DNA from 2 places in the Rhodococcus sp. SGAir0479 genome. Region 2 is predicted to be linked to the other one. Evidence: riboswitches for the same ligand, from Rfam matches in the RefSeq annotation. Region 2 holds a riboswitch; the other holds the start of a gene.
The links. Region 2 has a riboswitch for S-adenosylmethionine ahead of E7742_RS21375 (aminotransferase class V-fold PLP-dependent enzyme). Riboswitches for the same ligand answer to the same signal wherever they lie in the genome.
Positions count from the first base shown of each region.

Region 1: linked by a shared signal. The riboswitch ahead of E7742_RS13250 (bifunctional o-acetylhomoserine/o-acetylserine sulfhydrylase) and the one ahead of E7742_RS21375 (aminotransferase class V-fold PLP-dependent enzyme) in region 2 are both predicted to bind S-adenosylmethionine.

Region 1 covers NZ_CP039432.1:2,814,677-2,829,911, forward strand. Annotated here, with positions in the region: gene sdhC (succinate dehydrogenase, cytochrome b556 subunit) at 66-470, shown strand; gene E7742_RS13190 (succinate dehydrogenase hydrophobic membrane anchor subunit) at 472-915, shown strand; gene sdhA (succinate dehydrogenase flavoprotein subunit) at 931-2,682, shown strand; gene E7742_RS13200 (succinate dehydrogenase iron-sulfur subunit) at 2,682-3,458, shown strand; gene E7742_RS13205 (D-alanyl-D-alanine carboxypeptidase family protein) at 3,637-4,974, shown strand; gene yhjD (inner membrane protein YhjD) at 4,978-6,003, opposite strand; gene trpS (tryptophan--tRNA ligase) at 6,011-7,054, opposite strand; gene E7742_RS13220 (barstar family protein) at 7,069-7,512, opposite strand; gene E7742_RS13225 (ribonuclease domain-containing protein) at 7,512-8,012, opposite strand; gene E7742_RS13230 (exodeoxyribonuclease III) at 8,012-8,815, opposite strand; gene E7742_RS13235 (MFS transporter) at 8,836-9,966, opposite strand; gene E7742_RS13240 (NADP-dependent isocitrate dehydrogenase) at 10,182-11,399, opposite strand; gene E7742_RS13245 (amino acid permease) at 11,602-13,011, opposite strand; SAM riboswitch class IV at 13,123-13,238, shown strand; partial or broken gene E7742_RS13250 (bifunctional o-acetylhomoserine/o-acetylserine sulfhydrylase) at 13,386-14,700, shown strand; gene metX (homoserine O-acetyltransferase MetX) at 14,697-15,235, shown strand, end outside.
Region 2 covers NZ_CP039432.1:4,616,492-4,631,726, reverse strand. Annotated here, with positions in the region: gene E7742_RS21430 (alkene reductase) at 1-736, shown strand, start outside; gene E7742_RS21425 (TetR/AcrR family transcriptional regulator) at 780-1,430, opposite strand; gene E7742_RS21420 (ABC transporter permease) at 1,511-2,614, shown strand; gene E7742_RS21415 (YbaK/EbsC family protein) at 2,630-3,142, shown strand; gene E7742_RS21410 (flavin reductase family protein) at 3,217-3,771, shown strand; gene E7742_RS21405 (ATP-binding protein) at 3,799-4,182, opposite strand; gene E7742_RS21400 (STAS domain-containing protein) at 4,211-4,549, opposite strand; partial or broken gene E7742_RS21395 (glycosyltransferase) at 4,546-6,514, opposite strand; gene E7742_RS21390 (SpoIIE family protein phosphatase) at 6,511-7,746, opposite strand; gene E7742_RS21385 (glycoside hydrolase family 26 protein) at 7,748-8,659, opposite strand; gene E7742_RS21380 (LLM class flavin-dependent oxidoreductase) at 8,733-9,368, opposite strand; gene E7742_RS23830 (putative leader peptide) at 9,413-9,496, opposite strand; gene E7742_RS21375 (aminotransferase class V-fold PLP-dependent enzyme) at 9,557-10,873, opposite strand; SAM riboswitch class IV at 10,928-11,042, opposite strand; gene E7742_RS21370 (Pls/PosA family non-ribosomal peptide synthetase) at 11,258-15,196, shown strand; gene E7742_RS21365 (M1 family metallopeptidase) at 15,193-15,235, shown strand, end outside.

The DNA.
Region 1 (15,235 bases), 1.8 Mb from region 2:
CGGTAAATCCGAAATGCTGTGCAGGCTCGACGCGCCCACCAAAGACGTTGGAGGCACAGCACTCGATGAGCAGCACGACGGAAGCCGCTCCCGCGAAGGAGCGCACCCGGTCGCTTTACCGGGGCGACCCCGGCATGTGGTCCTGGGTTCTACACCGGATCACCGGCGTCGCAACATTCTTTTTCCTTTTCGTCCACGTCCTGGACACCGCGCTCGTGCGCGTCAACCCGGACACCTACGACCGGGTCATCGAGACCTACAAGAACCCGGTCGTCGGCCTCATGGAGCTCGCGCTCGTGGCCATGGTGCTGTACCACGCCCTCAACGGTGTGCGCGTGATGCTGATCGACTTCTGGTCGAAGGGCCCGCAGTACCAGCGCGTCATGCTCTGGGTCATCATCGCGGTCTGGTTCGTGGTCATGATCCCGGGCGCGGGTCGCATCTTCTACAACATGTTTGCGGGGCACTGACATGACGACAGAAGCCAAGACTCTCGGCAAGGCGTTCGACCGCCCGGCCAGCCTGGACAACCCGCGCTCCCCGCGCCGCGCCGCCAAGAACAACTTCGAGCTCTACGCATGGCTGTTCATGCGTTTCTCGGGCCTGGCGCTGATCATCCTGGTCCTGGGCCACCTGTTCATCATGTTGATGCTCGACGACGGTGTGCACCGCATCAACTTCGCGTTCGTCGCGGGTCGCTGGTCCAGCCCGTTCTGGCAGTTCTGGGACCTGGCGATGCTCTGGCTCGCCCAGCTGCACGGTGGCAACGGTCTGCGGACGGTCATCGCGGACTACTCGCGTAAGGACTCCACCCGGTTCTGGCTCAACACGATCCTGGTCGTGTCGATGATCCTGATCATGGGCCTGGGCACCTACGTCATCTTCACCTTCGACCCCAACATCTCGGCGAGCTAGGGGAGCAGAGACTTCATGCAGGAACATCGTTATGACGTCGTCATCGTCGGCGCCGGTGGCGCTGGCATGCGCGCAGCCATCGAGGCCGGCCCCCGCGCCCGCACCGCGGTCCTGACCAAGCTGTACCCCACGCGTAGCCACACCGGCGCCGCCCAGGGCGGTATGTGCGCGGCGCTCGCCAACGTCGAGGAAGACAACTGGGAGTGGCACACCTTCGACACCGTCAAGGGTGGCGACTACCTCGCCGACCAGGACGCGGTCGAGATCATGGCCAAGGAAGCCATCGACGCGGTGCTGGACCTCGAGAAGATGGGTCTTCCGTTCAACCGCACCCCCGAGGGCAAGATCGACCAGCGTCGTTTCGGTGGTCACACCCGCGATCACGGTAAGGCCCCGGTTCGTCGTGCGTGCTACGCCGCCGACCGCACCGGCCACATGATCCTGCAGACGCTCTACCAGAACTGCGTCAAGCACGACGTCGAGTTCTTCAACGAGTTCTACGCGCTCGACATCGCGCTGACCGAGACCCCCGAGGGTCCGGTTGCCACCGGCGTCATCGCGTACGAGCTCGCGACCGGTGAGCTCCACGTCTTCCACGCGAAGTCGATCGTGTTCGCCACCGGTGGCTCGGGCCGCATGTACAAGACGACGTCCAACGCGCACACCCTCACCGGTGACGGCATGGGCATCATCTTCCGCAACGGCCTGCCGCTCGAGGACATGGAGTTCCACCAGTTCCATCCGACGGGACTCGCGGGCCTGGGCATCCTCATCTCGGAGGCCGTGCGCGGCGAGGGCGGCATCCTCCGCAACGTCGACGGCGAGCGCTTCATGGAGCGCTACGCCCCCACCATCAAGGACCTCGCGCCGCGCGACATCGTCGCCCGCTCGATGGTGCTCGAGGTGCTCGAGGGTCGCGGTGCCGGTCCGAACAAGGACTACGTCTACATCGACGTCACGCACCTCGGCGAGGACGTGCTCGAGGAGAAGCTCCCCGACATCACCGAGTTCGCCCGCACCTACCTGGGCGTCGACCCGGTCACCGAGCTGGTGCCGGTGTACCCCACGTGCCACTACGTGATGGGTGGCATCCCCACCAAGATCAACGGTGAGGTGCTGCGCAACAACGAGGACCACGTGCCCGGCCTGTACGCCGCCGGCGAGTGCGCGTGTGTCTCGGTCCACGGCGCCAACCGTCTCGGCACCAACTCGCTGCTCGACATCAACGTCTTCGGGCGCCGTGCCGGCATCGCCGCCGCGGAGCACGCCGAGAAGACGGACTTCGTGCCGCTGCCCGAGAACCCGGCCGAGAAGGTCGAGAAGTGGCTCGAGGTCATCCTGTCCGACCACGGTCACGAGCGTGTCGCGGACATCCGCACCGAGCTGCAGCAGTCGATGGACAACAACGCGTCGGTGTTCCGCACCGAGGAGACCCTGACGCGGGCGCTGAAGGATATCCACGCCCTCAAGGAGCGCTACAACCACATCACGGTCCAGGACAAGGGCAAGCGCTACAACAGCGACCTGCTCGAGGCCGTCGAGCTGGGCTTCCTGCTCGAGATGGCAGAGGTCACGGTCGTCGGTGCGCTCAACCGCAAGGAGTCGCGCGGCGGCCACGCCCGCGAGGACTACCCGGATCGCAACGATGCCGAGTACATGCAGCACACGATGGCGTACAAGGAGGGATCGGAGCTCATCTCGCCGATCCGTCTGGACTACAAGCCGGTGGTCCAGACCCGCTACGAGCCGATGGAGCGTAAGTACTGATGTCCGCACCTGTCATGGACAAGGACGCACCCACGCTGCCGCCCGTTCCCGAGGGCGCCGTCATGGTCACCCTCAAGATCGCCCGGTTCAACCCGGAGGACGGCGAGGGCCAGCGCTGGGAGAGCTTCCAGGTCCCCACCCTGCCGACCGACCGTCTGCTGAACCTGCTGCTGTACGTGAAGGGCTACCTCGACGGCACGCTGACGTTCCGTCGCTCCTGCGCGCACGGCGTGTGCGGCTCGGACGCGATGCGCATCAACGGCGTCAACCGTCTGGCCTGCAAGGTCCTCATGCGTGACATGCTGCCCAAGGACGGCAGCGCGCTCACGATCACCGTCGAGCCCATCAAGGGTCTGCCGGTCGAGAAGGACCTCGTCGTCGACATGGAGCCCTTCTTCGACGCGTACCGCGCCGTGAAGCCGTTCCTCGTCACCACCGGCAACGAGCCCACCCGCGAGCGCATCCAGTCGCAGGCGGACCGTGCCCGGTTCGACGACACCACCAAGTGCATCCTGTGCGCCTGCTGCACCACCTCGTGCCCGGTGTACTGGAGCGACGGCAGCTACTTCGGCCCGGCCGCGATCGTGAACGCGCACCGTTTCATCTTCGACAGCCGTGACGAGGGCGCCGCCGAGCGTCTCGACATCCTGAACGACAAGGACGGCGTGTGGCGCTGCCGCACGACCTTCAACTGCACCGACGCGTGCCCCCGTGGCATCCAGGTGACGAAGGCGATCCAGGAAGTCAAGCGCGCGCTGCTGTTCGCCCGCAAGTGATGCTCTCGTAAGCACACAGCACCCCGTTTTGCGCACTTGTCGCAGCTCCCGACCGGTTCGGGCGCTCGGCAAGTGCGCAAACGCGTTTCCAGGACGGTCGTGCGGTGGCGGCGCGACACACCTGTGACGAGGCCCGCCACGACACGGTGATCGGCCTTCCATACGCTGGAGAGTCGATATGGCTGCTCTCCCGAAAACCGCACGGCGACGAATCCTCCTGACCGCCACCGCCTCCGCACTCGTCCTCGGTGCCGGGGGCGCTCCCGCCGTGGCCCTGCCCCTCCCGGAGCAGGCTCCCCTCGCGGCCGACCAGCCCGTCGCGCCCACCACCACTCCCCCGTTCAGCACCCCGAACACCGACGCGTGCCCGCACCGGCAGTCCCCTCCCCCGGCGATCGACCTCTCCGAGGTACCGCGCCCGGGACAGGACGCACCGGCGCCCGTCCCGGTCCCCGACTCCCCCGTCGGCGGTGCAGCCCTCGGCAGCTGCGGGGTGGTCACCGCCCCCGGCACGCCGCCGCTGCCCGCCGACATCTCCGCGACCGCGTGGGTGCTGTCCGACCTCGACACCGGGGACGTGCTCGCGGCCAAGGACCCGCACGGCCGCTACCGGCCCGCCAGCACCATCAAGGTGCTGCTCTCGCTCGTCGCGCTCGACGAGCTCGATCTGAACCGCACCGTCACCGCCACCTCGGAGGACGCGGCGATGGAGGGCAGCTCCGTGGGGCTCGGCGCCGGCGGTACGTACACCATTCTGCAGCTGATGCAGGGGCTGGTGATGCGCTCGGGCAACGACGCCGCCCACGCCCTCGCAGCGCAACTCGGCGGGGAGGACGCGACCGTCGCCAAGATGAACGCCGAAGCCGCATCCCTGGGCGCGCTGGACACCCGGACGGCGTCGGTGTCCGGCCTGGACGGCCCGGGAATGTCGACGTCGGCGTACGACCTGGCGCTGTTCTTCCGCGCCGCGATGCGGAACCCGACCTTCGCGCAACTGATCACGACGGAGTCGGTCCTCTACCCGGGGCACCCGGCGGATCCCGCCAAGCCCGACGACAAGCCGGTCGAGCCGTACCCGATCTTCAACGACAACCAGCTGCTGATGAACTATCCGGGCGCGCTCGGCGGCAAGACCGGGTACACCGACGACGCCAGGCAGACATTCGTCGGTGGGGCCGTCCGGGACGGCCGCCGACTCGGGGTCACGCTGATGGCCGCGGACGTCCTCCCGATCCGGCCGTGGGAGCAGGTCGCCCGCCTGCTCGACTACGGGTACGGGCTCGATCCCGCGACCGCGGTCGGCACGCTCGTCGAGCCGGACACCGCGACGTCGGAACCGGCCGCCGAGGTGGCCGGACCCGACACCCACGGCCCCGGCGGCATGGACCTGGCGTCGGGCTCGGACCTGCCGGACAAGGATCTCGCCGGCCGCGTCGCGGTCGGTCTGGTGGGAACGGGTGTCGTGGTCGGGCTGCTCGTGTGGGCGCGGGTGCTCGTCCGCCGACGCCGGCGCTGACGGTCAGTCGCCGCGTCGCCGCCACAGGCCGGCGAGTCCGATCGCTGCGAGCGCCCCGGCACCGGTCAGGGCCGCGGCCTCCTTCGCCGACATCCCCTCGCGCACCTGCACGCGGGGTCGGATCACGGCCGACTCCGGCGGCGGGACGAACGCCTTCTCGAGGTTCTCCCGGGCGGTGGCGGCCCACGCGGTCGCGAACAGGATCAGCCGCGCGGTCACATTGCTGAACACCAGGAGACCGATGATGGGACCGAACGCGACACCGGCAGGGCCCCGGCTGACCGCCGCCAGGTAGATCGCCCCTACCTGGCGGAAGATCTCGAACACGATGGCCGCGGCGAACGCGGCCCGCAGTGCGCTGCGCAGCGTCACCGGCTCCCGCGGCAGTCGCGCGATGACCCAGGACAGCAGCGCCCACGTCGCCAGCAGCCCGATCGCGAACGACACGATCCGCAGCAGCACGCCGACACCGGTCAGGTGCTCGGCACCGAGCCGTTCGACCACCCATCCGGCGACCGGGCCGTTGCTGAGCGCCGACAACCCGAAGGTCACCAGCATCGCCACACCGAGGCCGAGCAGCGCGCCGAAGTCCTTGACCTTGGTGACCACGAAGTTCCCGGCCTGGTGGGTGTGCTCCCACATGGCGGTCAACGCGTCGCGCAGATTGGTGATCCACCCCAGGCCCGCGTACACGGCGCCGAGCAGACCGAACACGCCGACGCTGGTGCGCGCCGAGATCGCCGCATCGATGAGGTCGTTGACGGTGTCCCCGAGCCCGCCCGGCATGTTCTGGCTGACCTGGTCCCGGATCTCGACGAGCCACTCCGGATGACCGGCGAGCACGAAACCCGCGACGGCGAACGCGACCATGAGGATCGGGACGATCGCGAGGATCGTGAAGTAGGTGATCCCGGCGGCGTAGTAGTCGCCCTTCTGCGTCTGGTAGCGCCCGCCCGCCCGGACGAGGTGATCGAGCCACGGCCGGCCCGCACGCTGCCTGTCGAGGAAGCCCGGTGCGTCGTCGGCCATGTACGGATTACCTCCTGGTCGTCAGGAACCCCACCTTCTCATAGACCTGGCCGAGCGTCCGGGCAGCGACGTCGCGGGCGCGATCGGCACCGCCGGCGAGGATGCGGTCCAGCTCCGCGCGGTCGGCGAGGTAGCCGTCGACCTTCTCGCGCAGCGGGGTGACGAACTCGGCGAGCACCTCCGCGGTGTCGGCCTTGAGGTCGCCGTAGCCCTTACCCTCGTAGCCGGCGACGAGGTCGTCGATGCTCTTGCCCGACAACGCCGACTGGATCGTGAGCAGGTTGCTGACGCCGGCCTTGTTCTGCGGGTCGAACCGGATCTCGCGCTCGTTGTCGGTGACGGCGGACCGGATCTTCTTGGCCGAGACCTTGGGGTCGTCGAGCAGGTTGATGAGACCGGCCGGGGTGGGACCGGACTTGCTCATCTTCGACGTGGGGTCCTGCAGGTCGTAGATCTTGGCGGTGCCCTTGATGATCTGCGGCTCGGGGACGACGAACGTCTTGCCGAAGCGGGTGTTGAAGCGGCCGGCCAGGTCGCGGGCGAGCTCGAGGTGCTGGCGCTGGTCCTCGCCCACCGGCACGCGCTGCGGGCGGTAGAGCAGGATGTCGGCGGCCATCAGCACCGGGTAGGTGAACAGGCCCACGCTGGCGTGCTCGCTGCCCTGCCGGGCGGCCTTGTCCTTGAACTGCGTCATGCGGCTGGCCTCACCGAAGCCGGTGATGCAGTTGAGGACCCACGCCAGCTCGGCGTGCTCGGGCACCTGGCTCTGTACGAACAGCGTCGACCGCTCGGGATCGATGCCGAGCGCGAGCAGCTGCGCGACGGCCCGCAGGGTGCGCTGACGCAGCTCCTTGGGGTCCTGCGGCACCGTGATCGCGTGCAGGTCGGGGATGAAGTAGAAGGCGTCGAAGTCGTCCTGCAGGGGCACCCACTGCTGCAGCGCACCGAGGAAGTTGCCGAGGTGGAACGAATCGGCGGTGGGCTGGATACCCGACAGGACGCGCGGCTTCGCGGTCGGCGACGTGGTGGGGTTCTCTGCAGTGCTCGACATAATCCCCGATACTTTCACGCGTCGGAAACGGCGATGCGAGGGAGGTCGACGCCGACCGCGGCGAACCGGTCGGTGACGGCGTCGGCGCGTCCGGGCCGCACCTGCAGCACGATCGACGCGTCCGTGTGACCGACCGCCGCCGCGAACCACGCCAGCTCGGCCGGCTGATCGGCGAGCAGGGCGTCCGCGTCGAGCACCAGCACCACCGGGTCCGCGCCGACGGTGTCGCCCAGCTCGCGCAAGCACTCGTCGAACGCGTCCTTGTTGCGGCCGAAGTAGTACGGGAACTGCAGGGCGGCGGCGAACTCGTCGAACAGTGCCGCGGCGGTGGGCATCCGGCGGCCGCGCACGTGCCGTACGGGCCGGGTAGCTCGCAGCTCCTCCTCGACGCCGGCGGTCCGCCCGGGCTCCGCGACCAGCAGCGACAGCCCGCGTGGGAGGGCCGGTTGCGGTGTCATCAGCGCATCCTCGTGAACGTCTCGTAGTGGTCGTCGGTGTACCACGCGGACCCGTCGCTGCCGGTGACGATGCGGTGCCCGTCGCGCCCGCGACCGCTCTGCTTCCGGTTGACGTCCCACTCCTGGTACCGGATCTGCTGTCCGCTGCCGGTGGCCGGCAACCGGCCCTCGTGGTTGCCGAACGTGCGGCCGCCCTCGGTGCCCGGCGCATCGGACGGCGGCCAGCGTCCGGCGTCGATCGCGGCGAGCGTGGCCCACGCCGCCTGCGGCACCCCGCTCGCCTGCGGAATCCCGGTCGCCTGCTCCGTGGTGCGCGTCGGCGACACCGAGACGGAGGCGCTGCTCGACACCGAGACGGAGGCGCTGCTCGTCACCGAGACCGGCGATGCGGCAGACGACGCGTCGTCACCGCCGGCCTGCGTTCCGACGAACACTGCCACCGCGAGACCGGCGAGGGCCACCAGCAGCGCGACGATCGGGCTCTTGCGCTGCGACGCCATCAGCGGAACTGCACGGTGACGGGCGCATGGTCCGACCAGCGCTCGGCGTAGGTGGCGGCGCGTTCGACGCGGGCCTCCTTCGCGCGGGCCGCCAGTGCGGGCGTGGTCAGGTGATAGTCGATGCGCCACCCGGCGTCGGTGTCGAACGCCTTGCCGCGGTACGACCACCACGAGTACGGCCCGTCGGTCTCCGGGTGCAGTTCCCGGACCACGTCCACCCAAGCGCCGCCGGTCAGCAGCGCCGCGACCCACTCGCGCTCGCCCGGCAGGAACCCGGACTTCTTGAGGTTGCCCTTCCAGTTCTTGATGTCGCGCTCGGTGTGCGCGATGTTCCAGTCGCCGCACACCAGCACGTCACGGCCCGCGGCGCCGGCGGCCTCGGCGCTGCGCGTCAGGTGCGCCGCGAACGACGCCATGAAGCGTTCCTTCTGCTCCTGCTTGGGCGTCTCGGCCTCGCCGGTCGGCAGGTAGAGGCTGCCGACGGTGAGCGCGTCGAAGTCCGCCTCGATGTAGCGGCCCGCGTCGGCGAACTCGTCGTCGCCGAAGCCGATGCGCACCGCGTCGGCGGGGCGCCGCGACAGCACCGCCACGCCGTTGCGGCCCTTCGCCGACGGTTCCGCCGACGCCACGTGCCAGCCGGCGTCGAGGGCGGGCGCCAGGGTCTCGTGCAGTTGCTTGTCGGACGCCCGCGTCTCCTGCAGGCAGACGACGTCGGCCTGGGAGCCGGTGAGCCAGTGGAGCAGGCCCTTGCGGGCGGCGGCGCGGACGCCGTTGACGTTGACGGTGGTGATGATGTGCGGCACGCGGAGAACCGTAGCGGACGCTACCGACGCGCCGTCACCACCGCGACGGCCAGTACCGCCAGGCCCGCAGCCGCGAGCGCCGACCCGACCAGCGCCGGCGCGGTGTACCCGAACCCGGCCGCGATGACCGCGCCGCCGATCCATGCGCCGAACGCGTTCGCGATGTTGAGCGCCGAGTGGTTGAGCGCGGCGGCCAGGGTCTGCGCGTCCGCCGCGACGTCCATCAGCCGGGTCTGCAGACCCGGCACCAACGCCGAGCCCGCGGCGGCGACGAGGAACAGCACCACCATCGCGGTGTACGGGTTGTGCGCGGCGACCGCGAAGAGGGCGAGCAGTCCGACGAGCGCCCCGAGCATCGTGAACAGTCCGGACGTCAGCGCCCGGTCGGCCAGGCGTCCGCCCAGCACGTTGCCGACGACCATGCCGAGGCCGTAGACCATGAGGGCGACCGGGATCAGCGCCTCGGGCAGTCCCGCGACGTCGGTCATCGTCCAGCCCACGTACGTGTAGACGGCGAACATTCCGCCGAATCCGACGGTGCCGATCACGAGGGTGAGCCACACCTGCCCGCGCCGCAGCGCCGCGAGTTCGGTCCGCGGATCGGTGGTGCGGACGTCGCGCAGTGCGGGCACCCACGCCGTGACGGCCGCGACGGTGAGCGCCCCGATCAGGGCGACGACGGCGAATGCACTGCGCCAGCCGAGTCCCTGCCCGATCCAGGTGGCTGCCGGCACTCCCACGACGTTGGCGATCGCGAGCCCGCTCATGACCGTCGCGACGGCCTTGGCCCGCCTCCCGGGCCCGGCGAGGTGGGCGGCGACCAGCGACGCCACCCCGAAGTAGGCGCCGTGCGGCAGGCCGGCGACGAAGCGGGCCACCAGCAGTCCGCCGTAGTTCGGCGCGACGATGGTGGCGGCGTTGCCCACCGTGAACGCGACCATGAGCGCGATCAGCAGCGTCTTACGCGGCATCCTCGCCGTCAGTGCCGCGATCACCGGGGCGCCGACCACGACGCCGAGGGCGTACGCGGTGATGACGTGTCCCGCGGTGGGCTCGGAGATGTCCAGGCCCCCGGCGATCTGCGGCAGCAGTCCCATCGCGACGAACTCGGTGGTGCCGATGCCGAACCCGCCCATGGCGAGCGCGAGCATCGCGCGCCGGCGCCCGGAGGACGGGAGGTCTGCGGCGACGGACGAGGGAGCGGTGGCCGAGACGGTCAAGAGCAGTGGAGCCTTCCGAGCACGGTACGAAACGAACGACGATCGAGCGGGCGCGAGTCGAACGCGCGACGCCCGAGGGTAGTGGAGAAAGGGAAACGGGACGTTCCCGTGAGGGGAACGTCCCGTTTACCGTGCGGAGCGACGCTTTACGCGCGCGCCTTCTGCAGGTTCTCGTCGAGGGTCGCGAGGAACTCCTCGGTGGTCTGCCAACCCTGGTCCGGGCCCACCAGCAGTGCGAGGTCCTTGGTCATCTGACCGTTCTCGACGGTCTTGATGACGACGTCCTCGAGCTGCTGCGCGAACTCGATCAGCTCAGGGGTGTTGTCCAGCTTGCCGCGGTGCTCGAGACCACGGGTCCAGGCGAAGATCGACGCGATCGGGTTGGTCGACGTCGGCTTGCCCTGCTGGTGCTGACGGTAGTGGCGCGTGACGGTGCCGTGCGCGGCCTCGGCCTCGACGGTCTTGCCGTCCGGCGTCATCAGCACGGAGGTCATCAGGCCCAGCGAGCCGTAGCCCTGCGCGACGGTGTCGGACTGGACGTCGCCGTCGTAGTTCTTGCAGGCCCAGACGTAGCCGCCCTCCCACTTGAGCGAGGAGGCGACCATGTCGTCGATGAGGCGGTGCTCGTAGGTGAGGCCCGCGGCGTCGAACTCCGCCTTGAACTCCTCCTCGTACACGCGCTGGAACTCGTCCTTGAACATGCCGTCGTAGGCCTTGAGGATCGTGTTCTTGGTCGACAGGTAGACCGGGTAGTTCTGCTGCAGGCCGTAGGACAGAGAGGCCCGCGCGAAGTCCTGGATGGACTTCTTGAAGTTGTACATACCCATGACGACGCCGCCGTCCTCGGGCATGCGCACGACCTCGTGCTGGATCGGCTCGGAGCCGTCCTCCGGCGTGAAGGTGAGGGTGACGGTGCCGGCCTGGTGGACCTTGAAGTCGGTGGCGCGGTACTGGTCACCGAACGCGTGACGGCCGACGATGACCGGCTTGGTCCAGCCCGGCACCAGACGCGGCACGTTCGAGATCAGGATCGGGGCACGGAAGATGGTGCCGCCCAGGATGTTACGGATGGTGCCGTTCGGGGAACGCCACATCTTCTTCAGGCCGAATTCCTCGACCCGGGCCTCGTCCGGGGTGATCGTCGCGCACTTGACGCCGACGCCGTGCCGCTTGATCGCCTCTGCAGCGTCGATGGTCACCTGGTCGTCGGTGGCATCGCGATGCTCGATCCCCAGGTCGTAGTACTCCAGATCGACATCCAGGTACGGATGGATCAGCTTGTCTTTGATGAACTGCCAGATGATGCGAGTCATCTCGTCGCCGTCGAGTTCGACGACCTTGCCTTCGACCTTGATCTTGGACATGGGGGCTTCGCGTCCTCCTAGGAAGTTTCCCTGGTTCCGTTCCCTGCGTACTGGGGTGCGCAGATCACTTTGTGAGTGACCCCGCCAACGGTTCAATTATCAAACGTATCCGGTTCGGATCGCCCCTGTCAGGCCGACCCAAACATGACGAGCGTACTGCTATCCGAGACGGAGGCAACCACTGGGCCGAAAACCGCTCACCCTACCGCTCGGTAACCTCGGGCCGGTGCGGCGAGGGGGTCCGGGTCCGCGCCGCGTGCGCCGGCCGCGCCCAGCGGCGGTGGGCCACGGCCAGCAGCACCAGCCACACGGCGCCCACCACCAGCGCCACCCGGCTGTCGGCGTCGAACGCCAGCAGCGCGATCACGAACACCAGGAAGCCGATCGCGACCAGCTGTCCGTACGGCCAGAACGGCACCGGGAACTTCAGCGCGGCGGCCGCCGCGGGGTCCATCCGCCGGCGCGAGCGGTACTGCGCGAGCAGGATCATCAGCCACACGAAGACGGTCGCGAAGGTCGCGATGGACGCGATCACCAGGAAGACCCGATCGGGTATCGCGTAGTTGAGCAGGACACCGAGCAGCAGCGCGGCGATCATGACGATGACCGTCATCCACGGCACCCCGCTGCGCGAGACCCGTCCCATCACCGCGGGCGCCTGGCCGCGCTGCGCCATGCCGTACATCATGCGGCCGGCGCCGAAGATGTCGCTGTTGATCGCGGACAGTGCGGCGGAGATGACGACCACGTTCAACACCGCCGCGGCCGGCCCGAGACCGAGGCCCTCGAAGATCTGCACGAAGGGGCTGCCCTCGGAACCGATCGTCTGCCACGGACTGATCGCCATGATCACCGCCAGCGTGAGCACGTAGAACACGATGATCCGGACCGGCACCGTGTTGATCGCCCGAGGGATCGTGCGCTCGGGATCCTCGGCTTCGCCCGCGGTGATACCGATGATCTCCGTACCACCGAATGCGAACATCACGATCGCGAAGCATCCGACGAAGCCGCCGAGCCCGGTCGGGAAGAAGCCTCCCTCGCTCCACAGGTTCGACACGCCCTCGCCGGTGTCGTGCAGGCCGAACCCGAAGACGAGGACGGCGACACCGGCCGCGATCATCGCCACGATGGCGACGATCTTGACGATCGTGAGCCAGAACTCCACCTCGCCGAACACCTTGACGCTCAGCAGGTTGACGGCGCCGACGAAGAAGATGACGGCCAGCACCCAGATCCACCGCGGCACGTCCGGGAACCAGAACCCCATGTAGACGCCGAATGCCGTCACGTCGGCCAGGCAGACCACGACCATCTCGAACGTGTAGGTCCACCCCGTCGCGAAGCCGGCGAGCGGGCCCAGGTGCCGGGTGGCGTATTCCCCGAACGAGCCCGACACCGGGTCGCTGACGGCCATCTCGCCGAGCGCACGGAGCACGATGTAGATCACCGCCCCGCCGATCAGATAGGCCAGCAGCACCGACGGCCCCGCCCGGTCGATGGCCTCCGCGGAACCGTAGAAGAGCCCGGTACCGATGGCGGACCCGAGGGCGATGAAACGGATGTGGCGGGCCGTGAGACCTCGGGTCAGCACCGAGGTGGTGTCTTTCACGATCGAACTCCCTGTCTGTGCGTGCCCACCGAGTTTGCCTGCCACGTCCTTTTCGACCTTCCTGCCCGCCCTCCTTCCAACCGCACGGTCGATACCGCTACTATCGGCGGAGGTCATGAGTGCCAGCGTCAAGCCCCGGCTCGCTGGTCGGCAACCCTCCAACCGCGGTGGGGTGCCCCGGGTGATGACCAGGTCTTCCGGCGAGAGCCGGAGGACAAGCGCGGGTCCGCTGGGACGGACCCACTGACCGGGCCATGCCCCACCGGAGGTTCATCATGTGTTGTTGTCACGAGTAGCCGGTCCCCCGAGCGCGCGCCTGCCGCTGCGCACCCTCTCATCTGCCGAACACTTCCCGAACCTGGAGTAGACGACTCATGACCGAAATCACGGACGCCGCGACCGACCCGACGGCCGACTGGAGCTTCGAGACCAAGCAGGTCCACGCCGGCCAGTTGCCCGACGGCACCACCAACGCGCGTGCACTGCCGATCTTACCAGACCACGTCGTACACGTTCAACAGCACCGACCACGCGGCCGCACTGTTCGGCCTGGCCGAGCCCGGCAACATCTACACCCGCATCATGAACCCGACGCAGGATGCCGTCGAACAGCGTATCGCCGCGCTCGAGGGCGGCGTCGCGGCCCTGCTGCTCGCGTCCGGCCAGGCCGCCGAGACCTTCGCGATCCTCAACCTCGCCGAGTCGGGCGACCACATCGTGTCGAGCCCGCGCCTGTACGGCGGCACGTACAACCTGTTCCACTACTCGCTGCGCAAGCTGGGCATCGAGGTCTCGTTCGTCGAGGACCCGGACGACATCGAGCAGTGGCGCGCCGCCGTCCGCCCCAACACCAAGGCGTTCTACGGCGAGTCGATCTCCAACCCCCGCAACGACATCCTCGACATCCCGGGGATCGCGCAGGTGGCGCACGAGAACGGCATCCCGCTGATCGTCGACAACACCGTCGCGAGCCCGTACCTGATCCGTCCGTTCGAGCACGGCGCCGACATCGTCGTCCACTCGGCCACCAAGTACCTCGGCGGCCACGGCACCGCGGTCGCCGGTGTGATCGTCGACGGCGGCACGTTCGACTGGACCCAGGGCCGGCACACCAACTTCACGACCGCCGACCCGAGCTACCACGGCGTGGTCTACGCCGACCTCGGCGCGCCGGCGTTCGCACTCAAGGCGCGCGTGCAGCTGCTGCGCGATCTCGGCTCGGCCATCTCGCCGTTCAACGCGTTCCTCATCTCGCAGGGCATCGAGACGCTGAGCCTGCGGATGGAGCGCCACGTCGCCAACGCGAAGGCGGTCGCCGAGTACCTCGAGGCCCGCCCGGAGGTCGCGTCGGTCTCGTACGCCGGTCTGCCGTCGTCGCCGTGGCACGAGCGTGCCAAGACGATCGCTCCGCGCGGCACCGGCGCGATCGTCGCGTTCGAGCTCGCCGGTGGTGTCGACGCGGGCAAGAAGTTCGTCAACGCGCTCACGCTGCACAGCCACGTCGCCAACATCGGTGACGTGCGCTCGCTGGTGATCCACCCGGCGTCGACCACCCACTCGCAGCTCACCCCCGAGGAGCAGCTCGCTTCGGGTGTGACTCCGGGTCTCGTCCGCCTCGCCGTGGGCATCGAGGGACTCGACGACATCATCGCCGACCTCGAAGCCGGTTTCGCGGCGGCGGCATCTTGACCGTCAGCTCCGTTCGCAACGCCCGTCCGGCCGGATTCCCTCCGCCGGACGGGCAGTTGGGCTTCGTCCACATCGGCTCGGTGCAACTCGAGAACGGTGCGGTGGTGCCCGACGTCACGCTCGGCGTCCAGCGGTGGGGTGAGCTGTCCACCGAGCGGGACAACGTGATCCTGATCGAGCACGCCCTCACGGGCGACTCGCACGTGAGCGGTCCCGCCGACGACGAGCACCCCTCCCCCGGCTGGTGGGACGGCATGATCGGGCCGGGCGCGCCGATCGACACCGACGAGTGGTGCGTGCTCGCCACCAACGTGCTCGGCGGCTGCCGCGGCTCCACCGGCCCCGGATCGCTGGCCGCGGACGGCAACTACTGGGGTTCGCGATTCCCGGAGATCACGATCCGCGATCAGGTGACCGCCGAGGTCGCGCTGGCGGATCTGCTCGGCATCGAGCGTCTCGCCGCCGTCGTCGGCGGATCGATGGGCGGCATGCGGACCCTCGAGTGGATCATCGGGTACCCCGACCGGGTCGCCGC
Region 2 (15,235 bases):
TGTCGTCGCCCCCAGTGCGGTCGCGATCGACGGTGAGGCCCACACGACCAACGGCAAGCAGCCCTATCCGGTGCCGCACGCGCTGACGATCGACGAGGTGCACGCCACCGTCGACGACTTCGTCGCCGCGGCCCGGCGAGCGGTCGCGGCCGGCATCGACGGGGTGGAGATCCACGGCGCCAACGGTTACCTGCTGCACGAGTTCCTGTCGCCGACGTCGAACCGGCGCGACGACGAGTACGGCGGTTCAGTGGAGAACCGGATCCGGTTCGTCGTCGAGGTGGTCACGGCCGTGGCCGAGGCCGTCGGCGCCGGACGGGTCGGACTCCGCATCTCCCCCGAGCACAATATTCAGGACGCCTACGAGACCGACCGCGAGGACACCCTCGCCGTCTACGGCGCCCTCGTCGACCGGTTGCGTCCGCTCGGCATGGCGTACCTGTCCGTTCTGCACAAGGAGCCTGCCGGCGACCTCGCCCAGGAACTGCGGCGCCGCTTCGGCGGCAAGGTGATCGCCAACAGCGGTTTCGCGTCGCCGACCACCCGCGACGAGGCCGTCCGGCTCATCGAGGGCGCCCACGCCGACGCCGTGGCGGTGGGACGGGCGCTGATCGCCAACCCCGACCTGGTCGAGCGCTGGCGCGGTGACCATGACGAGAACGAGCCGCGACCGGAGCTGTTCTACGGGCCCGGAGCCGAGGGCTACACGGATTACCCGTTCCTGCAAGCAGTCTGAGTTCCAGTCGTGAGACGGCGGTGGCGCACCAGCGCCACCGCCGTCACTCGTTCGAGCCCCCGGCGGAGTCGAACGACGCGCGCGCGACCGCACCCGCGAACAGTGCGGTGACCGCGGCGCCCATGGCCTGCTGATCCACCTCGTCGGGATCGACGGTGTGCTCGAGCACCAACCCGGAGATGAGGGCGGTCAGGGACAGCGCCGTGGTCCGGACGTCGAGGTCGACCCCCCATTCCCGCGCACGATCGGCGATCAGTTCGACGAGCCGGCCGCGAAGGTGGCGCCGCTCGCGCAGATACGCCTGTTTGATGTTGGGATCGCGGACGGCCTGGACGCCGAACTCGAGGACCAGCAGCGACCACTCGGTGTCCGCGATGAGGGCCGACGCGACGGCGGCGCCACCCTTGCCGACCGCGTGTGCCAGATCGAGACCGGCGATCTCGGCGAGCACCCGGCCCGCGAGGTCCAGCGAGCGCTGCGCGAACAGTTCGGCGAACAGATCCTGTTTCGACTCGAAATTCGAGTACACCGCCCCCTTGGTGAACCCCGCGCGGCGCGCGATCTCGGCGAGCCTGGCGCCCGCGAACCCCTGCTCGGCGAACTCGTCGGCGGCCGCCTCGAGGATGCGCGCCCGTACGACGTCGCGCCCCGGACGTGCGGTCGCGGTCACTTCGCCTTGACGACTACCAGTCACGATACTTACGGTATTCAATACCCACGGTATCGACAAGACCGTCGGCGACAGTACGCACACTTCGAGCATCGAGGACACCCGTGACCGCGACCACCGAGACGACCGGCGCCCCGTCGACCACCTCCGCCACCCCGCCGTCGCCGCACGGCAGTCCGGTGGAACGGCTCGGCAGCGGCAAGGTGATGGCCGCACTGGCGGTGGGCGTCCTGGTACTGCAGCTCGGATTCATCCTCAGCTACGTCGCAGCGTTCCACCAGCCCACACCGCGGGACATCCCCGTCGCGGTCGTCGCCGCGCCGGGGCTGCCGGACGGGATCGCTCCCCGGTCCGTGGACCAGCTCGACGCGCTCGCCGGGCATCCGGTCGACGCGCGCCTGGCGGCCGACACCGCCGAGGTCCGGCAGCTGCTGCGGGACCGCGACGTCCTGGGCGCGTACGTCATCGACCCCGGTGGCACGGACACTCTGATCACGGCGAGCGCGGGCGGCAGTTCGATCGCGTCGGCTCTCGAATCGATCTTCGATCGGGTGGCGATGGAGCAGGACCGCCAGCTGGTCGTCCGGGACGAGATCCCCGTCAGCGCGCACGACAACCGCGGCCTGTCCGGGTTCTACCTGTCGATCGGCTGGGTCGTGGGCGGGTACCTGCTGGCCGCCGCGATCGGCCTCTTCATCGGGGCACCGAAGACGCTGCGTCAGGCGTGGGCGCACGTCGCCGTGCTGTTCGGGTACTCCGTCGTCTCGGGGGCGCTGGGCGCACTCATCACGACGCATGTGCTGGAAACCTTTGCGGGACATTGGTTCCCGCTGTGGCTCCTGGGCACCGGAGTGGTGTTCGGGACCGGACTGTTCACCCTGGGACTGCGGGCGGCGGTCGGCATTCTGGCGGTTCCGCTCGCGATCGCGGTGTTCGTGGTGCTGGGCAACCCGAGTGCCGGCGGCGCCTTCGGGGCGAACGTGATTCCCAGCTTCTATGCGGCGATCGGCAAGTGGATCACGCCCGGTGCGGGTACGGAGGGGGTGCGCGCGGTCGTGTACTTCGACAACGTCGGGTTGGGCCAGCCCGCCCTCGCCCTCGCGCTGTACACGGTCGTCGGGGCGGTCCTGCTCCTCGGTTTCACAGTGTGGCGCGCCCGCCGCGACGCCGATTCGGACGCCGATACGCCTGCCCCGGCCGCGAACTAGTCCTACGCTGAATCCATGCCCAGGCTGCTGCATCCCCATGCGGCGCACGTCGCCGACACGCTGATCGCGCGCGGCCACCACGGGGTGATCGTCAGCCAGCCCGCGCCCATCCACAGCGCCGCCGATGCCGCGGTGACGCTGGGGGTGGATCCGGGTGCCGTCGTGAAGTCGCTCGTGTTCCTGCTCGACGACGATCCGGTACTCCTGCTGGTCTCCGGTGCGCACCAGGTCGACCTCGCCGCCACCGGCGCCCGCTTGCAGGGCTCGTTGACGCGGGCGTCGCTCGAGACGGTCCGCGAGGTCACGGGCCAGCCGATCGGTGGGGTGGCGCCGCTGGGGCATCCGACGAATCTGCCGACGTACCTCGACAGCGCGCTCGCCGACTACCCGGAACTGTGGGCCGCGGCGGGACATCCGGACACCGTCTTCCGCACCACGTTCTCCGAGCTCCTGCGGGTGACGGCGGGCCTGGCGATCGACATGGGCCGCGGCCCGAAAGGGGCGGCGGATCAGTTGTCCGCTGAGTGAACCGAAGCCTGGTTGGTCGGTATGGCTGGCCTTATAGTGGCGAACAGTCACCCAGGTCGAATCGGAGTAATGCCTTGTCACAGTCTGTCGAGAATGCGCCCGAACTCGCTGTCGTCCCTGCCGTCGGTTCGGAGGGCGTGAGCAACGACGAGTACAAGGCCGCGATGCGGCGTCATCCGGCGGGCGTCACCATCGTGACCCTGGACTCCGGGAAGGGCCCGGTCGGCTTCACCGCCACGTCGTTCGCGTCGTTGTCGATGGAACCGCCGCTGATCTCGTTCAACATCGCGCTGAACTCGTCGAGCATCGACGCGCTCCGGGCGGCGGATTCCGTGGTCGTGCACCTGCTGGGCGAGCACCAGCAGCACCTGTCGCAGCGGTTCTCCCGCAGCGCCGACCAGCGGTTCAGCGACGAGTCGCTGTGGTCACGGCTCGAGACCGGTGAGCCGGTCCTGCACGGCACGCCCATCTGGATGCGCACGACGGTGCACCAGCTGATCCCCGCCGGCGACCATCTCTTGGTGATCGGTCACATCACGCGCCTGCACAACGAGAACGACGACGAGGCCGCCGCGGCGCCGCTGCTCTACCACGACGGCCGCTACCACCGCGCGGCTCCGCTGGACTGACGCGGTTCCGGCGGCGCACGGGCGTCGTCAGCGCCGACACGAGACGAACCACCGATTGACGGCTCCGACGCGGCGGTAGTTCAGGGTCTCGCTGAGTTGCTTGGCGATGGCCAGCCCGCGCCCCCGCTCGGCGAGCGGATCGGGCATCGTCACGGCCGCGAGGTCGATGCGAACCTCCGGCCCGTCGTCCTCGAACGTCGCGTCCAGCCGGTCGGGCAACGACTCCACCACCAGCTGCAGGTGCACCGGATCCGCGCCGCGGGGGGTGTGCTCGACGATGTTCGCGGCCAGTTCCGCCACGACGGTCTCGAACCGGTGCCGCGGGTCCGCGGCTACCGGTTCCGCCTCGAACAGGTCGTCCAGCAGCTGGTGCACGGCCTCGAGGGCGCCGGGACCGGTCGTCGTCGTCAACGTCCTCCCGGCGCCTGTCGCGTCCGGGTCACTCGCCTCCGAAGGCACCGTCGGCCGATTCGTAGGACCGCAGCACGCGGTCGAGACTCGTCAGCGCGAGAACGCTCTGCACCTGCGGGGTGGGCGACGCGATACGCAGATCGCCCCCGGACTGCCGCGCGGCCTTCAGGCCCGAGATGAGGGCACCGAGTCCGGAGGAGTCGACGAACTCGACGCCTCCCAGATCCACGACGAGTCGTGACGTGCCCGCCGCGACGAGGGACGTCAGCTGTTCGCGCAGTCCCGGTGCGGCGATCATGTTCAGTCGTCCCTCGGGCCGGACGACGACCACGCCCGCCGCGGTCGTCCTGGTGTCGAAGGCGGTCATCGGTGTCCTCCCGTTTCCGTTCCGCGGTAACGCACCGCGGTGATCACAACGCTCAATATCACCAGATCGAACATCACCCAGAAGAGGTTCACCCCGACGCCGAGGACGGAGATGGTGCCGAACCACAGGCGGACGATTCCCACCACCGACGCCACCACCAGCAACACCATGGCCGCCAGCTGGTACTTCACGAGGTGCCACGGCAACGATTGCACGTTCTGTCTCGTCTTGGGTGTGACGGCGAAACCGAGCGGTCGTCCCAGGCAGACGTTCGCAAAGGCGGTGGTGCACGCGCGGATCCACACCGGGAACAGCGCGAGGCTGTACTGCTGACCGCGCCACGTCGGCATACCCCGGCTCACCACGAAGAACAGCAACTGGTTCAGCAGGAGGAAGGGCACCAGTCGGCCGAAGAAGTCCCAACTGTAGGCGTCCACCGGCATCACGCCCGTGATCAGGTACACCGCGGGTGCAGCGATGTACGCCAGTGCAGCGAACCCGGCGAGGTAGCTCCACATGGTGGCCCAGTACATCAACCGTTGTGCGACGCTCAGGCCCCGCTGCACCAGCGGGTTCTCCCGGAGCATCACCTGGATGGTGCCCTGGGCCCAGCGCAGCCGTTGCGTGAGCATCGTTTTCAGGTCGTCCGGCGCGAGCCCCTCGGCCAGGATCTCGTGGTGGTACACCGTGCGCCACCCCTGGGCGTGCAGGCGCATGCACGTCGCCATGTCCTCGGTGACGGAGATCGTCGCGAGCGGGAGCATCGGCTGGGCTTCGTCCGATCGCCCCACGTCGACGGAGTCGACGAGGAGTCGTACCGATTCGATCGCCCCGAGCGGTGACCACTCGCGGTGTGCCAGCCGCGCGAGTGGCCTCGTCGTCGAAGAAGGAGTCGTCGTCGCCGGCCGGTTCCTCCGTCAGCGCACGAACCGCTGCCAGGTCCGCCCGCATCGCCTCGACGTCCTTGGCGACGACGCCCTCCGCGGCACCCGCGACGGCCCGCTGGAACGAGTACGTGACGTCGCCGACGGACTCCCCCGCCCGCAGGCGCTGCTCCGCGACCCGCACGGCGTCCCGAACCTGTTCGAGCGCGGCCAGCGCCGACGGGTCGTCGGTGTCCCGGGCCGCGCGCCGCAGCACGTCGGTGGCGGTGCGCAGCGCACGACGGACACCCTCCTCGACGGCGCGGACGTACCCGCTGATGCCCAACCGCATCAACGCCTCCCGCCGCAGCACGGCGTTGGACCCGCAGAAGAAGGCGGCGTTCCACCCGTCCTTGCCCTGCTGGATGGGACCGTAGAACAGCGGCGCCTGACTCCCGAACGGATCGCCCGGAGGCACGTTGACGAAGTACTGCGGTGTCTGGACCAGCGCAGTGCTCTCGTCGCGGAAGTAGCCGAGCGTGCGATCGAGGATGTCGGGGTGCGGGACCTGGTCGGCGTCGAGCACCAGGAGGTACTCGCCTTCGGTCGCCAGGAGCGCGTTGTTGAGGTTCCCGGCCTTGGCGTGCCTGGGCTTGCCGGCCCAGTCCGACGACCGCGTGAGGTACCCGATGCCGGCCTTCTCCGCAGCCGCCGCCAGTTCGGGTCGGTCGCCGTCGTCGAGGATCCAGGTCCGGTGCGGGTGGCGGATCCGCTGCGCCGCCTCGGCGGTGTCCATCACCATCTCGATGGGCTCGTTGTAGGTGGTCACGAAGACGTCGACGGTGGCGCCGGGCGGGGGCGGCGGGGGATCGGGTCGCCGCCGCAGCCGCCACATCGTGAGGCCGAACAGCAGCGAATCCACGAGGCTGTACGTTTCGGCGATCACCAGCGGTACGGCGATCCACCAGGCCGTCCAGTTCACCGAGAACAGCCACCGCCACACGACGTAGTTGATGCCGAGAATCGCCGTGACGAGGATCAGGAACCGCAGGGCCACCGACGGCTCCGTGCCGCGGGCCACCTCGCTCCGCGTGGTCGTCATGCGTCCTCCCTGCCGATCGCCACGATCGTCACGTCGTCCAGTGGGGGCATCTCCGCCACGAGATCGCCGACCGCGGCGACGAGGCCGGCGGCGTCCACGTGCGCGGCCACGAACGCGTGGACGGCCCGCGGATCGCTGTCCTCGTCGAGCAGGTCGAGCAGGCCGTCGGAACACACGACGAGCATGTCGCCCGGAGACAGCGACGACGTGTGCGAGTCCCACGCGTCGTCGAGCGCGATCCCGAGTGGCAGCCCCGAGGCCCGCAACGGCTCCACCGTGCCGTCGCGGCGGCGCACCATCGACAGCCCGTGACCGGCGTCGACGTACGTCACCGTGCCGGTCGGGAGATCGACGACGGCATGGAACGCCGTGACGAAGGTGTCGGTACCGTCCAGGTCCTCGGCGAGTTGTTCGGCGGCCGCCGACGCGGCGACACCGGCGTCCACGTCGGCCTGCGTCTCCCCCGCCAGGCGGGCGAACGCGCGCGTCGCGCCGCGAAACGTGGACCGGACGGCGGCCGCCACGATCGCGGCTCCGGTGCCCTTGCCCATCACGTCCGCGACCGTCACCACGAGTCGGTCGTCGACGACGTGGTGGTCGTAGAAGTCACCGCCCACCACGAACGCGGGAAGGCACGCGCCGGACACCGCGTAACCCTTCTGCCCCTGCAGTGGGCGCGGCAGCAGGCTCCGCTGGATGTCGGCACCCCGCGCGAGATCCTCGGACCACTCGAGTTCCCGCTGGACCATTCCGGCCATCTCGGCGAAGTTGGTGAGCTCCTCGTCGTCGAGGGTGCGAGGGGTCTCGTCGTAGACGCAGAACGTCCCGACGGTGTGTCCGCCCGGTCCGTAGAGCGGGTACCCGGCGTAGAAGCGGATGCCGCCGTCGCCCCCGATGCCGGGGATTTCGCTGAACCGCGGGTCGTCGGCGGCATCCTCCACCACCAGTACGGGATCGGGCACCCCCCGGTACGTGCGCGCGATGGTGGTCTGACACACCGTTCGATCCCGCGGGACCTCGGTGAGGGCGAGTCCCTCGATCGACTTGAACCACTGCCGATCACGGTCCATCAGCGACACACTGCACATCGGTACTCCGAGCACCCGGCGGGTCATCCGGGCGATGCGGTCGAACCGCTCCTCCTTCGGGGTGTCCAGCAGCCCGAGCTGCTCGACCGCCTGCATTCGTTCCCGCTCGATCTCCGGGCGAATCCACCCCCCGGCGTCCGTCATCTCACCGACACCCTTCCCCGATTGCTCGGGCGAACGCGCTCACCGACTCCGGCGAACTGATCATCCGCCAGTCCACTTCCTTGTCGTGATCGAACCACACGAATCCGGCGATTTCGCGGCGGTCCGCGAGGAACTGGACCAAACGGCCGATCCACTCGGGTCTGGAGCCCCCGGACTCGGCGCACGCGACCTCGGTGAGCAGACGCGGGCACCCGGGCGCGAGTGGACGCAGCTCGTCGAGGGTCGGTTCGAACAGTGCCCGCGGCTGCGTCCAAATCGAGTGTGCGCGAGCCCGTCCCCAGTTGTAGCCGTCGAGTCCCACGACGTCCACGACGTCGTCTCCCGGGTAGTAGGCCGCGACCGACGCGCTACCCGGAAAGGACACGGTGGGCGCCCAGATCCAGGACACGTTGTGGGCACCGTGCCGACGGAAGACCGCATGGACGTGACGCCAGGCGGCGATGTAGTCGGCTCCGGAGTTGGTCGCAGCGCCCCACGGATACCACCCCCCGTTGGGTTCGTGCGCGAACCGCAGACCGATCGGGCCGCCCCACTCGGTGAGCGCGCCGGCCCACGTGGCGAGGTACTCGTCGTGAAGGCCGACCGCCACCGAGCGCACGGACGGCACCGAACCGGGGCCGCGGTGCTCCCACCACCAGGGCTCCCACGTGACGATCGGAACGGCGCCGCGTCCGGCCACCATGTCCATGCCCGTGATCGGTGGCGCGCACGCGAAGTCGCAGAAGGCCATCACGAGCCGGGGCTGCACGCCGACTGCGCCCACGACCTCGTCGAGGTCGTGGGCAGACGCGAATCCGGACTCGACGCTGACACCGAACCGGGGCCCCGACAGGGCATCCTGTCCCGGGCCGACCGGAGGGTCCCACGGAAGTCGCGCTCGCCAAGTGCTCACTCCGCCAGTGTCCGTGCGGGGCGCCGATCGTGCTCGACGATCGCCGCGGCGACCGCGTCCGGGGCCGGGTGTCTCAGGACGCCCGTGCGGGCCGCTGCAACCCGAACCGGGCCAGTGCCTCGTCGACGGTGTGGGACGCGGTGACCGATCCGCGGCGTTCGAGCCACGGGAGGGTGCCGTCGACGACACGTTCGAGGACGCGCGGCAATGCCAGCGGCAGCAGCGTCACCCCGTCGGCGACATCGGCGGCGTGGATGTCCGCGATCAGGCTCGCCAGCCCCTCGGCGGTCCCGATGTACGACAACGACGACGGCTGGTGCGGCACACTCGACGTCTCGTCGAGCAGGGCGAGTTCGGCTCGGGCACTGCGAGAGTCGGCACCGATCAGGGTTTCGATGTCGACGAGCACCGCCACGGCGTCGGGGTCGCGGCCGTCCGCCGCGACCGCGGATCGGATGCGGGCGCGGATCTGTTGCACCTCACGCAGGTCGGCGGCACGGACCCGATGCACCACCGCCGGCTCGGCGGCGAGATCGAGGGTGTCGGGCCCCACGGTGAGGTCGACCCACAAGTCGGGTCCGGTCAGCGCGATGTTGCCGGCGATCCGGGCGGCGGCGGGATGATGTCCGGCGCCGGAGAGTTCGACGGCCACCCGCAGGGGGCGGCGTGGGGTGACGGTGTGGACGGAAGCGAAAACGGACTGGGGCATGGTGGTTCCTCGGGACGAGCGTGGACGGGGACGACGGGTGAGCGTCAGTCCCGACACATCTCCGACGAGGTGCGGCACAGGTCGACGTGACGGCGCGACCACCGTCCGCTCGTACCGGTCGACTCCATGCGCGTCACGCTACCCTCGGTCGTTGTCCCCCATCAGGGTTCGGATCACCGTGATCGAGATCAGATGCACTCCGCGGCGCCGTCGGCGCCACTCGAGAAGCCGCGGGTCTCGGGCACCGGGTTCCACAGGCCGTCGGTCTTCCCGTAGTTCCAGTCGGCCTCGCCCGCGACCAGCTGCCGGACGGCGGCGACGAGGCGTTCGACGTCGTCGGACGTGGTGCCCAGGCCGAGGCTCGCGCGGACCGCACCACCGGCGTGGCCGATGCGGTTGAGCAGCGGGTGAGCGCAGAACCGGCCGTCGCGCACACCGATGCCGTGCTCGGCCGAGAGGTACGCGGCGATCTGGCCGGGCTCGAAGCCGTCGATCGTGAAGGTGACGATGCCGACGCTGTCCGGGGCGTCCGACCACAGGCGCAGCAGCTGCACGCCGTCGATCTCGCCGAGGCCCTCGGCCAGGCGCGTGGAGAGAGCACGCTCGTGCTCGACGACCTTCTCGAAGTCCAACGCGGCCAGCGCATCACAGGCTGCGGCGAGGGCGGCGACGCCGAGGACGTTGGGGCTGCCGGCCTCGTGTCGGGCCGGAGCGGGGGCCCAGCAGGTCTCGTCCACGGTCACCTCGCGGACGGCGCCGCCGCCGGCGAGGTACGGCTCGGCAGCGTCGAGCCAGTCGCGGCGGCCGACCAGCACCCCGGCACCGAACGGCGCGTACAGCTTGTGCCCGGAGAACGCGAGGTAGTCGACGCCGGTCGCGGCGAGGTCCACGCGGCGGTGCGGGGCGAGCTGCGCGCCGTCGACGAGGATGCGGGCGCCGCAGCGGTGCGCGATCTCGGCCAGCTCGGCGATGGGAAGCACCTCGCCGGTGACGTTGGACGCGCCGGTGATCGCGAGCAGCGCGGCCGGCCTGGAGCACAGTTCGGCGACGATCCGGCGGATGGTCTCGGCCACCGTGTCGGCGGCCTCGACAACGCGGGAGTTCTTCCAGGGCAGGAAGTTTGCGTGATGCTCGATGTCGAGCACGACGACGTCACCGGGGACGCAGCTCGCGAGCAGGTTGAGCGAGTCGGTGGTGTTGCGGGTGAACACCACGACCTGGTCGGCGGCGGTGTTGACGAAGCGCTCGACCGCGACGCGCGAGTTCTCGTAGGCCTCGGTGCTCACCCGGGAGGCGTAGCCGGCGCCGCGGTGGACGCTGGCGTAGAAGGGAAGCAGCTCCTGGACCCGGTCGGTGACCTGCTCGAGGGCCGGCGCGCTGGCCGCGTAGTCGAAGTTCGCGTAAACGCAGGTTCCACCCCCGACGAGCGGAACCTGCAGGTCACAGCCGGACACCCGCGCGATCGGGGCGGTGGCACAGGCGGCGTCGGTCAGTACAGCGGTCATCACTACATCCTTCGAGTCCTGGGACTCGTCGGCAGTGGAGGTCGACGCCATCGGAGTCCGCGCTTGCCATGTCCTTGTGGACCATGACCTGGTCGTCACCCGGAGCACCCCACCGCGGTTGGAGGGTTGCCGACCAGCTAGCCGGGGCTTGACGCTGGTACTCGTGACCTGTCGAAGAGGATGACAGAGCGGCTCCCTCGATGTCAACCCGGGAACCGAGAGGTGGGCCGGGAGCACCGTTTTCGGCCCATCCGGGGGAGAATCGAGGAGAGAAGCCGAGGGCCTGACCGATGGGCACGCCGCGACGAGGTGTTCATCCACCGGACACCTTGCCGTGAGAGAACGAGGTGCCCGCCCGACAGGCACAGAGAGGGACGTCCCGGATTGTCTGCCCAGCCAGCAACAGAACAGACGCAGCAGCGCGATCGAACGCTGCCGGAACGGATACCGGCTCCGTTCCTGCGCTCACCGCACGCGCCCGAACCGCGCACCCTCGTCGACATCCTCACGGCCACCGCCACTGCGCATCCGGACACGACCGCGATCGACGACGGCGCCGCGGCGCTGACGTATCGGGAACTGCTCGACGAGATCGCGGTGGGCGCCCGGCGGCTCGCGGATGCCGGCGTCGGCGCCGGGGACCGGGTGGGCGTACGGATGCCGTCGGGAACGCGCGAACTGTATGTCGCGATCCTGTCGGTACTCGCGGCCGGCGCGGCGTACGTCCCGGTCGACGCGGACGATCCCGACGAACGCGCCGAACTGGTGTTCGGCGAGGCACGGGTGGCGGCGATCCTCACCGCCGACGGGGTGCAGCCGGGCACCGCGCCGCACCGGGCCGACGTTCCGGAGATCCGCACACCCACGCCGGACGACGACGCGTGGATCATCTTCACGTCGGGGTCGACGGGCACCCCCAAGGGCGTCGCGGTCACGCACCGCAACGCGGCTGCCTTCGTCGACGCGGAAGCGCGAATGTTCCTGCAGGGAAATCCGATCGGCCCCCGGGACCGAGTACTGGCCGGCCTGTCGGTGGCGTTCGACGCGTCGTGCGAGGAGATGTGGCTGGCATGGCGGCACGGGGCCACACTGGTCCCGGCTCCCCGCTCGCTCGTCCGCAGCGGCATGGATCTGGGGCCGTGGCTGGTCTCCCGCAACGTCACCGTCGTCTCGACCGTCCCCACGCTCGCGGCGATGTGGCCGGCCGAGGCGCTCGAAGCGGTCCGGCTGTTGATCTTCGGCGGGGAGGCGTGCCCGCCGGAACTGGCCGCCCGTCTGGCCGTCCCCGGCCGCGAGGTGTGGAACACGTACGGACCCACCGAGGCCACCGTCGTCGCGTGCGGCGCCCGGATGGACGGGACCGGACCGGTCCGGATCGGTCTGCCGCTCGACGGTTGGGACCTCGCGGTCGTCGACGCGGCCGGCGAACCCGTCGCCGAGGGCGAGATCGGCGAGTTGGTCATCGGCGGGGTGGGACTGGCGCGGTACCTCGATCCGGCGAAGGACGCCGAGAAGTACGCGCCCATGCCCACGCTCGGGTGGGCGCGGGCCTATCGCAGCGGCGACCTGGTCCGTCTCGACCGTGCCGGGCTGCTGTTCCAGGGCCGCGCCGACGACCAGGTCAAGATCGGCGGCCGTCGCATCGAACTCGGCGAGGTCGACAACGCGCTGCAGAACCTGCCCGGTGTGAGCGGGGCGGCCGCGGCGGTCCGCAGGACGCCGGCCGGGACGGCAATCCTCGTCGGCTACCTCTCCAGCACCGACGCCGACTTCGACCTCGACGAGGCCCGCGAGCTGCTGGCCGACCGGTTGCCGGCCGCACTCGTCCCGCGGCTGGCGTTGGTCGACGAGCTGCCCACCCGCACGTCGGGCAAGGTCGACCGCGACGCGTTGCCGTGGCCGCTGCCCGGCAGCGGGACGGACGACGCCGGCGCCGATCTCGGCGGCACCGCTGGCTGGGTGGCCGGACTGTGGACGTCGATCCTCGGCGCCCGGATCACCGGTCCGGACGACGACTTCTTCGAGATGGGCGGCGGCTCACTGGCCGCGGCGCAACTCGTCACCGCGCTGCGCGACCGCTTCCCCGAGGTGACCGTCGCGCAGCTGTACGACCATCCCCGGCTCGGGTCGCTGGCCGGGTTCCTCGACGAACTCTCCCCCACCGAGGCCGCCGTACCCCGACATGTCGAGCCCACACCACGGCGCGCGCAGGCGGCGCAGATCGCGGCGACCGTCCCGCTGATGACGCTCACCGGTCTGCAGTGGGTGACCTGGCTGGCGATCGCCGGCAACGTGCTGGCCCTGTTCGACGTCGACTGGGCACCCACCCTGTCGTGGTGGTGGGTGACCGTGCTCTTCGTCCTCTTCATCACCCCGCTGGGGCGGATGGCCGTCGCGGTCGCCGGGGCCCGGCTGTTGCTGCGCGGTCTGCAACCGGGCACCTACCGCCGGGGCGGGCGCGAGCATCTACGGCTGTGGATCGCGCTGCGCCTCGTCGAGGCCAGCGGTGCCGACAACCTGTCCGGGGCGCCGTGGATGCTGTACTTCGCCCGTGCGCTGGGCGCCGAGGTCGGTCGCGGCGTCGACCTGCACACGCTCCCGCCGGTCACCGGGATGCTCGTGCTCGGCGACGGCTGCTCGGTGGAACCGGAGGTGGACCTGTCCGGGCACTGGATCGACGGCGACGTCGTACACATCGGCGCGATCCGGATCGGCGACGGTGCCGCAATCGGCGCTCGCTCGACACTGCTGCCGGGAGCCCGTATCGGCCGCGGCGCCGAGGTCGCCGCGGGGTCGGCGGTGTTCGGGAAGGTCAAGGCCGGGCAGCAGTGGGCCGGTTCACCCGCGGTCAAGGTCGGCAAGGCCACTCACCCGTGGCCGCAGCATCCGCCGCGCCGTGCCGCGCACTGGGTCCCGATCTTCGGTGTCACGTCGGTGGTGTTGGCCGGCATGCCGATCTTCGGGCTCGCCGCCGGTCTGGTCCCGGTCGGGTGGTCGGTGCGCGACGCTGCCGGCCTGGGCGACGCCTTCCGACGCGCGCTCGCCGTCCTGCCGATCGCGACGCTGGTGAGTCTGTTCGTCTTCGCGGCCCTGACGGTGCTCGCGGTGCGGCTGCTGTCGATCGGCCTCACCGAGGGCTACCACCCGGTCCGTAGCCGGGCGGGCTGGCAGGCGTGGGCCACCGAGCGCCTCATGGACTCGGCCCGGACCTTCCTGTTCCCGCTGTACGCGAGCCTGCTGACACCGCTGTGGCTGCGCCTGCTCGGCGCGAAGGTGGGCCGCGACACCGAGATCTCCACGGCGCTGGTGCTTCCCAAGTTCACCACCGTCGCCGACGGCGCCTTCCTGGCCGACGACACCCTGGTCGCGAGCTACGAACTCGGCGGCGGCTGGATGCGTATCGAGCCCGCCAAGATCGGTAAACGCGCCTTCCTCGGTAACTCCGGCATCGCCGGGCCGGGCCGGCGCGTCCCCAAGAACAGCCTGGTGGCGGTGCTGTCGGCGGCGCCGAGCAAGGCCAAGTCCGGATCGTCGTGGCTGGGCAGTCCACCCGTCCGGTTGCGTCGGGCCGCGACGCAGGCCGACGCGTCGCGCACCTTCGATCCGCCGCTGCGGCTCAAGGTCGCCCGCGCGGTGGTCGAGACGTGCCGGCTGATCCCCGTGATGGTCACGTTCGGTATCGGGCTGGGCGTGTTGTTCACACTGGCGTGGCTGGTGTCGGTCGGCGGCTTCGGGCTGGCGGCGCTCGGGGGCGGCATCGTGCTGCTCGTCGCGGGCGCCGTCGCCGGGGTGGTGTCGGTGGCCGCGAAGTGGCTCGTCGTCGGTCGGATCGGGGCCGTCGAGCATCCACTGTGGAGTTCGTTCGTGTGGCGCAACGAGGTGTCCGATGCCTTCGTCGAAACCGTCGCCGCCCCGTGGTTCGCGCGCGCCGCGAACGGCACCGCGGTGATGAACGTGTGGCTACGCGGTCTCGGCGCCACGATCGGCCGCGGCGTCTGGTGCGAGACCTACTGGCTGCCGGAGGCCGACCTGGTGACCCTCGGCGACGGCGCCACGGTGGAGCGGGGGTGCGTCGTGCAGACCCATCTGTTCCATGATCGGATCATGTCCATGGACACGGTCACGTTGGGTGCGGGCGCCACCCTCGGCCCGCACTGTGTCGCGCTCCCCGCCGCCGGACTCGGCGACGGCGCCACCGTGGGCCCCGCGTCGCTGGTCATGCGCGGCGACACCGTGCCGCCGTCCACCCGTTGGCAGGGCAATCCCATCACGCCGTGGAACGATCCGCCGCCGTGGACGGCGTCGGCCGAGGGCGTCCGATGAAGCCAGGGAAGATCTCCGAGGAACCGCTCGATCCGTACG